2 linked regions of the Cohnella abietis genome follow. The protein of the gene in region 1 binds, or shares a complex with, the protein of each later gene. Links are inferred from orthologs where the notes say so. Each region holds a gene or a part of one and is shown in the gene's direction. Other genes may lie near its edges.

The links. The genes of interacting proteins can lie anywhere in the genome.
Region 2: pnp (region 1) and pfkA share a complex: the UniProt entries of both Bacillus subtilis proteins name them as parts of the possible RNA degradosome complex. The link is inferred for Cohnella abietis from one-to-one orthologs.

Annotation. Positions count from the first base shown.
Region 1 is NZ_AP019400.1:4,232,807-4,240,565, reverse strand. The notes cover bases 1-2,893. They hold pnp (polyribonucleotide nucleotidyltransferase), read left to right. Parts: upstream 1-343; coding sequence 344-2,443; downstream 2,444-2,893. Other genes in these bases: KCTCHS21_RS18515 (polysaccharide deacetylase family protein), read left to right, coding at 2,610-2,893; rpsO (30S ribosomal protein S15), read left to right, coding at 1-131. Also shown: more of KCTCHS21_RS18515, read left to right, coding at 2,894-3,605; KCTCHS21_RS18510 (M16 family metallopeptidase), read left to right, coding at 3,671-4,951; dut (dUTP diphosphatase), read left to right, coding at 4,914-5,357; KCTCHS21_RS18500 (transposase), read right to left, coding at 6,065-6,988; dipicolinate synthase subunit DpsA, read left to right, coding at 7,561-7,759. UniProt on the Bacillus subtilis protein: Involved in mRNA degradation. Catalyzes the phosphorolysis of single-stranded polyribonucleotides processively in the 3'- to 5'-direction. Necessary for competence development in Bacillus subtilis.
Region 2 is NZ_AP019400.1:2,299,164-2,304,533, forward strand. The notes cover bases 1-2,938. They hold pfkA (6-phosphofructokinase), read left to right. Parts: upstream 1-954; coding sequence 955-1,923; downstream 1,924-2,938. Other genes in these bases: KCTCHS21_RS09805 (tetraprenyl-beta-curcumene synthase family protein), read left to right, coding at 1-920; deoC (deoxyribose-phosphate aldolase), read left to right, coding at 2,027-2,698; KCTCHS21_RS09820 (pyrimidine-nucleoside phosphorylase), read left to right, coding at 2,746-2,938. In the rest of the region: more of KCTCHS21_RS09820, read left to right, coding at 2,939-4,047; KCTCHS21_RS09825 (putative glycoside hydrolase), read right to left, coding at 4,817-5,370. UniProt on the Bacillus subtilis protein: Catalyzes the phosphorylation of D-fructose 6-phosphate to fructose 1,6-bisphosphate by ATP, the first committing step of glycolysis.

The DNA of each region.
Region 1 (7,759 bases):
AGAAAGATCATCACTCCCGTCGTGGTCTACTCAAGATGGTTGGTCAACGTCGTAAGCTACTAGCATATTTGAAAAACAAAGATGTTAGCCGGTACAGCGCCCTAATTGCAAAATTGGGACTTCGCCGTTAATTTTCTACCGCACGAAAGCAACCTGGCCGCGTCGAATAGAGCACACCGCTCTTTTCGGCATCAGGTTGCTTTTTCCCATATAAGGGAGATCAATTCCTATCTCATAAACAGCGGCAGTTGTTTTTGCTTGAATGCCTAAGCTAGGGCTAGGCAGGAAATAATGGGAAGAGTGTCGAAATTACATAACGTGAAATTAGAAGGAGGGAATCTGTTTGGAACATCGCGTGCAAATGCAGCTAGGCGGCCGTTCGTTTGAATTGGAAACGGGACGACTCGCTAAGCAGGCGAATGGAGCAGTTGTCGTTCGCTATGGAGATACAGTTGTTTTGTCCACTGTTACGGCTTCCAATGAGCCGAAGGATCTTGATTTTTTTCCACTTACCGTAAACTATGAAGAACGTTTGTACGCTGTAGGTAAAATTCCCGGAGGATTCATTAAACGGGAAGGACGCCCAAGTGAGAAGGCTATCTTGTCCAGCCGTCTGACAGATCGTCCGATTCGCCCGTTGTTCTCGGAAGGCTTCCGTAATGATGTTCAGATCGTTAACCTTGTACTTAGCGTAGATCATGATTGTGCACCTGAAATTGCTGCAATGATTGGTACTTCAGCTGCATTAGCTATCTCGAATGTGCCGTTTAACGGCCCTGTTGGAGGAGTTATAGTTGGTCGGATTGATGGTAAGTATATTATCAACCCTACCCAAGAGCAAGAGGCTGTAAGTGACTTGTTCGTTGTTGTATCAGGAACGCGTGATGCGATAATGATGGTTGAGGCAGAAGCCAATGAAGTATCTGAGTCCGACATTCTAGAAGCAATAATGTTTGGACATGAGGAAATCAAAAAAATTGTTGATACCATTGATCAATTGGTAGCAATAGCTGGTCAACCGAAGATGGCAGTGAAGCTGCATAGTGTAGATGCTTCTGTTGAGGCCGATGTTCAAGGCTTCGCGAAGGCTCGCTTAGTACAAGCTGTTAGCATTGCTGAGAAGCATGCGCGTCAAGAAGCTATTGATCTAATCAACGGTGAAGCAGTGGAACACTTTAGCAACGTGTACGCGGAGACGCCGAGCAAGCTAAAGGATGTTAAAGAGATTTTGTACGATATTGTTAAGAACGAAGTCCGTCGTCTCATCACGCATGATAAAGTGCGCCCAGATGGTCGTGGACTTGCTGAGATCCGTCCAATATCAAGCGACACTTCCATTCTGCCGAGAACGCATGGTTCTGGGTTGTTTACTCGTGGACAAACACAAGCTCTAAGTATCTGTACGTTAGGACCACTTGGAGAAGTTCAAATTTTGGATGGGGTTAGCCCGCAAGAATCCAAACGCTTTATGCACCATTACAACTTCCCGCCATTCTCAGTCGGCGAAGCTCGTCCTTTGCGTCCGCCTGGTCGTCGTGAAATTGGTCATGGAGCACTCGGCGAGCGAGCACTATTGAAAGTATTGCCGTCTGAAATAGAATTCCCATACACAATCCGTCTTGTTTCCGAGGTGCTGGAATCTAACGGCTCCACTTCCCAAGCGAGTATCTGCGCTAGCACGCTTGCTATGATGGATGCAGGTGTTCCAATTAAAGCTCCGGTTGCTGGTGTAGCTATGGGATTGATTAAAGATGGTGAACATACATCCATCCTCACTGATATTCAAGGGCTGGAAGATCACCTTGGCGATATGGACTTCAAAGTAGCTGGAACAGCAGCCGGCATCACCGCTATCCAAATGGATATTAAAATCGACGGAATCGATCGTCAGATTTTAACGGACGCACTGCAGCAAGCCAAAGAAGGACGTTTGTTCATCTTGGGTAAAATGCTTGAAGCGATTCAAGAGCCGCGTAAACAATTAAGCAAATATGCTCCTAAAATTATTTCGCTTAAAATTCATCCGGACAAAATCCGTGATGTTATTGGTTCTGGCGGTAAAATCATCAATAAAATCATCGAAGAAACCGGCGTGAAAATAGATATTGAGCAAGATGGAACTGTCTATATTGCCTCGACGGATGAAGCGGCGAATCAACGCGCTCGTGGAATTATTGAAGGCATCGTCAAAGAAGTTGTCATTGGCGAGGTATATACGGGTACGGTTAAGAGAATCGAGAAATTCGGTTGCTTCGTAGAAATTTTGCCGAACAAGGATGGGCTCATTCACATCAGCCAGCTTTCTAACGAGCGGGTTGCTAAAGTGGAGGATGTCGTTAACATCGGCGATCAAATCGAAGTGAAAGTTACGGAAATCGATAATATGGGTCGTATTAATTTGTCCCGCAAAGCTTTACTTAGCTCTGAGCAAGTTTCCGTATAACCATCTTTGTTTTGAATTGAATAACAGGTATGACAAAAGAGACTCCAATAAGAAGGTCTCTTTTTGTTTTGTATAAATAAGTAAAGGAATGGGAAGCTCACTCATAAACTCCGTTATCGTGGCATAGTATGATGCAGGGCATCGGGACAAGACGGGGGTGAGCCATATGAATAGAAAGTCGTCTTACACATTGCTAGCGTTAATGCTGCTATGCCTCTTAGCTATACTATTAGCTGGGACAAGGGGTCCAATAAAGACTTATGTACAAGCGGTTAAGTTACAGATGGTCTCAGCTGAAGCACTAGGTCAGGATAATTCCAATGATCAATTAATGATCTGGATTAAAGCGGAAGCACCCAAGCATAATGAACTACCGGTCGACGCTGTCATCGACCGGATTTGGAAGGCAATTCCCGGTTACAACGGCAGAGAAGTAGACGTGGAAGCGACTTACAGCAAGGCTAAAGCGCTTGGTTTAACTACAGGTGGTGAACACGGTTTTCCATGGGTTTATCGCGTTTTGAAACCAAAGGTAGATCTGAAGGATTTACCGCTCCAACCTATTTATCGAGGGAATCCTGCCAAACCAATGGTCGCTTTAATGATAAATGTGGCTTGGGGAGATGAATTTCTGCCTCCAATGCTCGCAACATTAAAGGCAGCTAATGTAAAAGCAACCTTTTTCTTTGACGGGAAGTGGTTGTCTAAAAACTCGGAAATGGCTCAGAGCATTATTAAGCAAGGTCACGAGGTTTCTAATCATGCGTATTCTCACCCTAATATGAGTCAACTTGGGATGACCCGACAACGCGAGGAAATAGGCAAGACGGAAGCGCTTTTGAAGAAATTAGGCGCATCTAATGTGTGGTTCGCACCTCCTTCTGGAGATTATAATTCAAATACGGTTAAGGTAGCTTCTGAGTTCGGGTTAAGAACGGTTTTATGGACATTGGACACGGTTGATTGGCAAAAACCTCAATCATGGACAATAGTCGATAAAGTATCCAGAAAAGTTGGACCAGGTACAATGATCTTGATGCATCCTACAGCTGCCTCGCAAGGAGCATTAAAAGGCATGATTAAGGCAATTAAGGCAAAGGGATATGTACTAGGGACGGTTTCAGAAACGCTCTCCCCAGAACGGATAGAGGAGCGGTTGTGACAGCTGTCGGAATTTGATATAGTGGTATCACTGTTTGTTAAGCTTTAAGTAAAGGGGGAAATCGGATGAACAAATATGAGCTCAAAAACGGCTTGCGCGTGATGATCGAACAGATACCAACCTGCCGGTCAGTATCGTTTGGAATATGGGTGAAAACAGGCTCCCGTTATGAGGATCTAAATAACAACGGAATTTCCCATTTCGTTGAACATATGCTTTTCAAAGGGACTAAGCGCCATAGTGCGAAGGATATAGCAGATTTATTCGATGGTATTGGTGGCAATGTTAATGCCTTTACCTCCAAGGAATATACTTGTTATTATGCTAAAGTGCTGGATACACATTTACCGATTGCGGTAGATATTCTATCCGACATGTTTTTTGAATCCCAGATTGCGGACGGGGAATTAGCTAAAGAAAAAAACGTTATCCTCGAAGAGATATCGATGTATGAGGATACTCCAGACGATACCGTTCATGATTTGGCTTCTCGTGCTGCCTATCAGGACCACCCGTTAGCCTATTCCATTCTTGGGACAGTCGAGCGTCTGAATGCCATGGGGTCTGCGGATTTACGAAAATATATGGGTGAGCGATATAGTATTGAAAACACGGTAATAAGCGTAGCAGGAAATGTAGGGCCAGAGGTACTGGAGCTGCTTGAGAAGCATTTCGGCAGATTTGATGTACATAGCAAGGATGTATCCCTGGAAGTTCCTGTCTTTCATTCTAAAGCATTGTTTCACAAGAAGAAGACGGAGCAAAATCATCTATGTCTAACCTTCCCAGGCTCAACAATTAAATCGCCTAATCTGTATGCCATGATTTTATTGAATAATACGATTGGTGGCGGAATGAGCTCGCGGTTGTTCCAAGAGGTTCGAGAAAAACGTGGGCTTGCTTATTCTGTGTATTCCTATCATTCCTCTTATGCTGATAATGGTCTGTTTACGGTATACGCAGGAACAGCGCCGAAACAAACGCAGGAAGTTTATGATATAACGATGGAATTACTTAATGAACTTGCCGCTACGGGTATGAACGAACAGGAGCTCCATCGTGGCAAGGAGCAACTAAAAGGCAATCTGATTTTAAGCTTGGAGAGTACTAGCAGCCGCATGAACCGTTTAGGAAAGAACGAGTTAATGCTTGGCCGTCATTATACTTTGGATGAGATGCTAGAACGGATAGACCAAGTCGAGCTTTCTGATGTTAAAGCAATAATGGAAGATATGATGGCCCAGCCTTGTGCTGTTGCGCTGGTAGGCGCCAATAAGAAAGTGCTGTCGGGAAGCGGGAGGGAATTCATTGTATCCAATTCAGTTGAAACGTCTGCCGGGGAATGAAGATGTACAGCTGCCACGCCAAATGTCGGAATGGGCAGCTGGATTTGATGTGCATGCAGCAGTAGGTGAGCCTGTTATTCTAAGTCCGGGAGAGCGGGCATTAATACCGACCGGTTTTGCAATGGCAATGCCCAGAGAGCTCGAAGCTCAAATTCGACCTCGCAGTGGATTGGCCTACAAGCACGGGATTACCTGCTTAAATTCACCTGGAACAATTGATGCTGATTATCGTGGTGAAGTAAAGGTTCTGCTCATTAATTTAGGCCAGGAGCCATTCACCATTGAACGCGGCGAACGCATCGCTCAGATTGTCTTCCAACGCGTACCTCAAGTAACTTTAGAGGAAGTCCTAGAGCTATCAGATACAGTCCGCGGTGAAGGCGGCTTCGGACACACAGGCAAATAATTGTATACATCATAGCTATTAATAGCAGCAGCCTAACTTGGAACAAACTCCATGTTAGGCTGTTTTATTGTATTCTCGCTCAATTTTCGCGTACGACCGCTGTCTCCTCCGCTCAGTGATTCCCCATTCAATACCACCTAATTCTCTTATACAGCCACTATCCCCGTGACTCAGTGCACGTATTGCGGTTATCCACCTAATTTTCGCGTATGACCACTATACCCTCCGCTCAATGCTCCCACGTTCAAGTCGACCTAATTTAATTATCTCGTACAGCTGCTATCCCCATGACTCAGTGAACGCATTGCGGTTATCCACTTAATTTTCGCGTATGACCACTATACCCTCCGCTCAATGCTCCCACGTTCAAGTCGACCTAATTTAATTATCTCGTACAGCTGCTATCCCCATGACTTAGTGAACGCATTGCGGTTATCCACTTAATTTTCGCGTATGACCACTATCCCCTTTGCTCAGTTTGAAGTCTATGAGGAAGAACTGCATGAAGAAAAAGGGAGTCTAAAATCAATAAGTGATTTTAATATCATTAAAACATATATAATTCAATGATCAATAAACCAAACCAATTCGAAGAATGGTTTAATAAACCGACTACTAAGTCAGATGAGACAACAAGAATGAGGAAAGAGGAATGAGATTAAACGGAATCAAAATAGAGTGTAAGAATGTCCAGTATTATTTTAAAACTAGCTTACAGATTTAAGGTAGTTGGCATACTGAACTCGCAATTTAGGTTTGATGTTTGATTTGCGGATGAGTTCTGGATAAATTATGGTGGCTGTTGATGTGCAGATTTTCAATAAATGCTGTAATCCTTGCTGGTTTTGCACAGAGCGATTGAAATGATAACAATATTGATCTAGATATGCTTGTAAATGCTTGGGTCCAATGCCCATGAATAAATCATTAATCCAGTTGGAGGCACTGTTGCAGATTTGTAGGAGCTGCCTGTTTCGATTTTTACTGTATTTAAGGGTAACCGCAATGATTTCCTTAGCGGTGGAATCGACATGTTTGCGAATAAAGGGATGTTTGTCTAAGGGGCAAGTAAATTGGGAGTAAGAACACTCTTCAACCGCTTGTTTTATTTTAATATGTGCGTATTCGCCCTGTTCGTTTATTGTAGCGCCGATGAGTAGAGGTTGCTCTTGAGGGTGTCGATAGATGGTTGGGTTATATGGAGTGCCATATTGAGCAAAATTAATGCGGACCAGTCCCTTTAATAAATCAGATTCATCTGATTTTGACATCGCGTGGCGAATTTTATGACAAATTAACCAGGATGTTTTGTATGTCGTTCCTATAATAGAAGCTAATCTCAAAGCATTGATACCTTCTGGCTGAGAATGAAGGTGTATTGCGAGTAACCAGAGCCTAAGTGGAGTGCGGCTTCCTTCCATAATTGTTCCTTTAGTTAAAGAGGTCTGCACATGACAGGAGCTGCATTCATAGAGAGGGAGCCTACGAGTAAGGATCGAATAGGCATGACGATTGCCACAAGAGGGACAACAAAATCCATCTGGCCATCTTGCATTATAGATCATCTGTACCCAAAACTGCTCATCTGTAGAGGATAGGCAAAGTGTTTGAAATGAAGCGGGCTGATCCATTAATATCCCTCCTGAGTGGAACGTATGTTCTCTTTAATTATACCAAACGCATGTTCTTATTTAAAGTAATTTATTGAAAAAAATTACATAAATCCAATTAGTTTTACAAGTGTTACTGAGACAAAGGGATAGTGCTTATACGCGATAAAATAGAGAATAGAGTTGGGGGGAGAGAGTTAGAAGAAAGGGGACGCTGCAAATTGGAAATAGATATGCTCGAACTGAGGTAAAGGGATAATGACTAGAGCAATCTATAACAGGAAGGAAACTATGGAGGTCAAACTGACGGGAGGGATAATGACTAGAGCAATCTATAACAGGAAGGAGACTATGGAGGTCAAACTGACGGGAGGGATAATGGCTAGAGTAATCTATAACAGGTGGGAGACTATGGAGGTCAAACTGACGGGAAGGGATAATGGCTAGAGCAACATATAACAGGAAGGAGACCATGGAGGTCAAACTGAGCGAGTGGGATAATGGTTGTAAGATGTAGACGATAGGGAAGTCACCCCATGGTAGGCGTATGCATACGATGTGCTATGCAAGAATGCCGAAAGGAGGGGGCTGCAATACTTACAGGAGTAAACATTGTGCTCGCTGGTGGAGATGCCCGGCAGTTGGAAGTGATTCGGCGGTTGACGGAGTTGGATGCCTCTGTCACGATTGTGGGCTTCGATACGTTGGATACTCCTTTTAGTGGTGTAGTTAAAGCGGAGTGGTCACCGGATATATTGAAGCAGGCAGATGCGTTAGTATTACCAGCGGTTG
Region 2 (5,370 bases), 1.9 Mb from region 1 along the record:
TAGACAGTATGAATACGAAGCAATTTCATTGCGAGGGTGGAGGCGTATATGCTGCCGCCAATCTGGAGCAAAGGCATGTTCTGATTCCGCTTATCGTAGCCTTGCAGACCATTAGCGATTATTTAGATAATTTGTGTGACCGAAGCACCTCCTTGGATCCGAAAGATTTTCGGCTCTTACATCAAAGTATGTTAGACGCAGTTACACCTGAGGCGCGGACCCAGAATTATTATGCCTTTCGCGAAGAACAAGACGATGGTGGTTATTTAGAGGCGTTGGTCATGCAATGCCGAGCATCAATTGCTAAGCTGCCCACCTATCGCCATGTGCAGAAGCATGTGACAGAGCTAGTTCAGCTTTATGTAGATTTGCAGGTTTACAAGCATATTTCCCATTCGCAACGTGAAAAAGAGCTGTTGAACTGGTGGGATAAACATTCTTCTCATTATCCGCAGCTGAAATGGAATGAATTTGCTGCAGCTACGGGCTCAACTCTAGGGATGTTTATGCTATTCTTGGCTGCCAGCGACCCATTGCTGGAGGAGGATCAGGCTGCGGCAATCAAAGCTAATTATTTCCCATCGATATGCGGCTTGCATATCCTTCTCGATTACTTGATAGATCAGGCGGAAGATCAAGCGGGCGGAGATCTAAATTTCTGCAGCTACTATGATGATCAACAAATGCTCAATGATCGTATGAGACAATTGGTTCAAGCCGCTAGAAAATCTGCTGACGAGCTACCCTTTGGACATTTTCATCGGATGATTGTAGAAGGGCTTGTAGCTTTGTATTTATCAGATCCGAAGGTAAAGGACCAGGCTGATGTCCGCAAGACGGCAAAGCTGTTGATGAAGGGCAGTCCTTGGACTAGAGTGTTTTTCTGGCTAAATAGCCATTGGATAAGGAAGGCCATGTGATTAAGGGCAAGGACACATTAGGGAGGCATTGGATATGAGTGAAGTTAAAAAAATAGCCGTATTAACAAGTGGCGGAGATTCACAAGGTATGAACGCGGCCGTTCGGGCTGTAGTAAGAAGCGCACTATATCGTGGGTTAGAGGTATATGGCGTTCAGCGGGGCTTTCAAGGTCTATTGAATCAAGATCTCAGACCGATGGATTTACGTAGTGTTGGAGATATTATTCAACGTGGGGGTACGATTCTACAAACTGCTCGTTGTAAGGAGTTCATGACACCTGAAGGTCAACAACGAGGAGCTGACGTGCTGCGTGAGCAAGGCATCGATGGCTTAGTCGTTATCGGCGGCGATGGCTCTTATCAAGGGGCTAACAAGCTGAGCAAGCTCGGTATCAAAACGATGGGGCTGCCAGGAACAATTGACAACGACATCCCTTTCACAGATTTCACAATCGGGTTTGATACTGCAGTAAGTATCGTTGTTGATGCCATTAACAAGCTACGTGATACAATGACATCTCACGAGAGATCTTCTATTGTTGAGGTCATGGGCCGTCATTGCGGAGACATTGCTCTATATGCAGGACTGGCAAGTGGAGCAGAAGCTATTCTTGTCCCTGAGGTTCCGTTTGATCTTAAAGATATTTCCTTGCGCATGAAGGAAAATTTCCAGAAGGGCAAAAGACATGGTATTGTCGTTGTTGCTGAAGGAGTTTGCTCTGGTGATGAAGTAGCGCGGAGTATTACGGAATATAGCGGTATCGAGCCGCGTGTGACCGTATTAGGACACATTCAACGTGGAGGCTCTCCAACCCACAATGACCGGATACTGGCTAGCCAGCTGGCAGATTTCGCGGTTCAGCGCTTGCTCGAAGGAGATTCAGGTAAGGGTATCGGTATTATTAAGGGCGAATTCGTGGCCACGGATATAGAAAAGGTAGTTTCCACTAAGAAATCCTTTAATTTAGATTTATACAATTTAGCATTAAGATTAGCGCAATAATAGGTATACCGGGACTGAATAGAGACCTTAATGGTCACTTCTATTCGGTTCCTCTTGTTATTTGCCTGCTAAATAAATTGGACTTATAGGAGAAATGATACATATGACAGCTGATCAAATTGCAGGAATGATTGATCATACCTTGTTAAGCGCGGTGAGTACTGAGGCGGAAATTGTTCGAATTTGTGGGGAAGCCAAGCAATATGGTTTTGCAACAGTATGCGTCAATCCTCATTGGATCCCTGTTGCTTCTCGTGAATTGGCTGGCAGTAAGGTTGGTCTAACGACTGTAATAGGATTTCCTCTGGGTGCAAGTCGTACGGAAGTAAAAGCGGCAGAGGCAACGGATGCCATTCTGGCTGGTGCTACTGAAATCGATATGGTGCTGAACATTGGTGCTCTAAAGTCGGCCAATACGGACGCAGTGAAGCGGGATATTGAAGAAGTGGTAAAGGCTTGTAAAGGGAAAGCGAAGGTTAAGGTCATCATTGAAACCTGTTACTTAACAGACGAAGAGAAAAAACAAGCTTCTCTATTGTGTAAAGAGGCTGGAGCAGACTTCGTCAAAACCTCCACGGGCTTCGGTACAGGTGGGGCAACGGTAGAGGATATCGCTTTAATACGTAGCGTCATAGGGCCGGATATGGGAATAAAGGCTTCTGGTGGTGTACGTGATTTGGATATTGCACACAAATTGATTCAAGCCGGAGCGACAAGACTAGGAGCAAGCTCCTCTATAGCAATTGTGACAGGTGGAGTCGGACAAGGGTATTAAACGGACTTAGTGCTCTCCCAAATGTTGAGTTGAGGAGGAATACAACGTTGAGAACGGTTGATTTAATCACGAAAAAGCGCGATGGCGGCGAGCTAGAAAAGGATGAAATTAATCATCTCATCAGTGGATATACGGATGGTTCAATCCCAGATTATCAGATGTCGGCAATGGCGATGGCTATTTTCTTCCGTGGAATGACACCGACAGAAAGAGCAGATTTGACGATGGCGATGGTTCATTCCGGTGAAACGATTGATTTATCGGGGGTTTCAGGAGTCAAGGTGGATAAGCACAGTACGGGAGGCGTTGGAGACACAACGACACTCGTGTTAGCTCCTCTGGTCGCTTCTATAGGCGTTCCAGTAGCCAAGATGTCCGGTCGGGGACTTGGACATACTGGAGGCACTATAGACAAGCTAGAAGCCGTTCCTGGCTTTCATGTAGAAATCGATAATGCGGAGTTTTTGGAGCTTGTTAATCGCAACGGAGTTGCGGTTATTGGTCAGAGCAATAATCTAACTCCAGCGGATAAGAAGCTGTATGGTCTTCGGGATGTAACAGGGACGGTGAATTCTATACCGTTAATTGCAAGCTCAATTATGAGCAAGAAGATCGCTTCTGGAGCAGACGCGATTGTGCTCGATGTGAAAACAGGCGACGGTGCTTTCATGAAGACATTGTCTGAGGCAGAGGATTTAGCTGCTTGCATGGTGGATATCGGAAACAGGGTCGGTAGACAGACTGTTGCTGTATTATCTGACATGAGTCAGCCGCTTGGTAATGCCATTGGCAATGCTTTAGAGGTGAAGGAAGCCATAGACACGCTTAGAGGTGTTGGCCCGAAGGATCTTACGGAGCTATGTTTAATTCTAGGGAGCCATATGGCTGTCTTAGCTGGAATAGCAGCTAGCAAAGAAGAAGCTCGTCAGATGCTCCAGCAATCGATAGCCAGTGGGCAAGCGATAGAGAAATTTAAGACCTTTCTTGCCGCGCAAGGTGGAGACGCTACAGTTGTTGACCATCCAGAGCATTTGCCTACGGCTAAGTATCAGATAGAGGTGCCGTCGAAGGAATCCGGCTATGTTGCGTCAATAGCAGCAGAGAATGTGGGTCTGGCTGCTATGCTCCTTGGAGCGGGACGGGCTACGAAAACCTCTGAGATTGATTTGGCTGTTGGTATCGTTCTGCATAAGAAAATCGGGGACGCTGTGCAAAGTGGGGAATCACTTGCGACCATTCATGCGAATAAAGAAGCGGTAGAAGATGTGCTAGCTAAAATGTATGAGTCTATTCAAATCTCAGCTATAAGAGTTACTCCGCCGCCTTTAGTAGTGGGGGAAATAAATTAGGTAGCAGTTAGAAGCTGTGGCGAATCGTACTAGGCTGTCGATTAACTGTTAGCAAATTAAAACGTCTACTAAAGCCGACTATAAATTCCAGTTTTATGTGCTTATTTCGGTTTTCAGGGGTGAAAAGCGACGTTTTTCACAAGTAATCGATTTTTAGCAGCTAATTTTTTTATTCCACAGTTAATCGACAACCTAGCTCGGTACCTTATCGCGGCTGAAAGTGGGAAAAGGCGGCTCATAGTGAACGCTCGGTACCTTATTTCGGAATAAAGCGTGGATTGGCGGTTCATAGTGAACGCTCGGTACCTTATTGCGGCTGAAAGTGGGAATTGGCAGCTCATAGTGAACGCTCGGTACCTTATTTCGGAAGAAAGCGTGGATTGGCGGCTGATAGTGAACGCCCAGTACCTTATTGCGGCTAAAAGTCTGAATTGGCGACCCATAGTGAACTCGGAGGCTGTCGATTAACTGAGGACAAAATCTCTTCGTACATACGCTATTTGCATCATATGGGGTGAAAAGTAACGTTTGAGGGGCAAATAAGGTGACTACGATTCGAAATTCAAACCGCTGTTTTTTCGCTAAATAGGGTGTTCAGGATTCGTCAGAATCGGATCGAAGTCGAAAACCATCATACCACTGTGGCAATAATAACGCCCAAGTGCTCTCTAACCGTAAAGCACTCATTTTGAAGCTGAGTCCATAAAGCAACAACAAATTAGGGCTAATCTCAAGGTCAGTGACGACCGAGATTAGCCCTATTATTTGTCTAAAACTTAACACCTTCGGTATATTTATTTCCAGCATTCCAGAGCAAGTACTCTTCGACTCCACTGTCGTTAAGTGCTTTGATTTGAGCTTGTACTTCAGCGGCTCCATATTGAGAATAATGTCCTTTACCTAGCCACTTAGCAGTAAAATCCTGTATCCAAGGACGAATGATCGGTTTCTTATCGCCCAGAGGATCTAATTTCTTATGCGTATCATCCATAGCCCCTTTAATCGTTTCATACGGAGCTTTATCCGGATCCTTCTGTTTGAACCAACCGGTGCTGTAATGACTAGGGTAAATCATTGGGCTAATAACGTCGACTGCATTGGAAATTTTGACGAAGTCCTGCCCGATTCCTTCAGCTGCTGGTACAGATGCTGCATAGCCGAAGATGTCTACAGAAACTCTTACTCCCAGTGGTGACAATTCTTTTTTTGCATATTCTACAAACTCAGCAACGATATCGACACGGCTTAGCTTATTTTTAGTAAATGTTAAGCTGTCTGCTCGCTTCTCAAAGCCTTCCGGAAAACGCACGTAATCGAATTGAA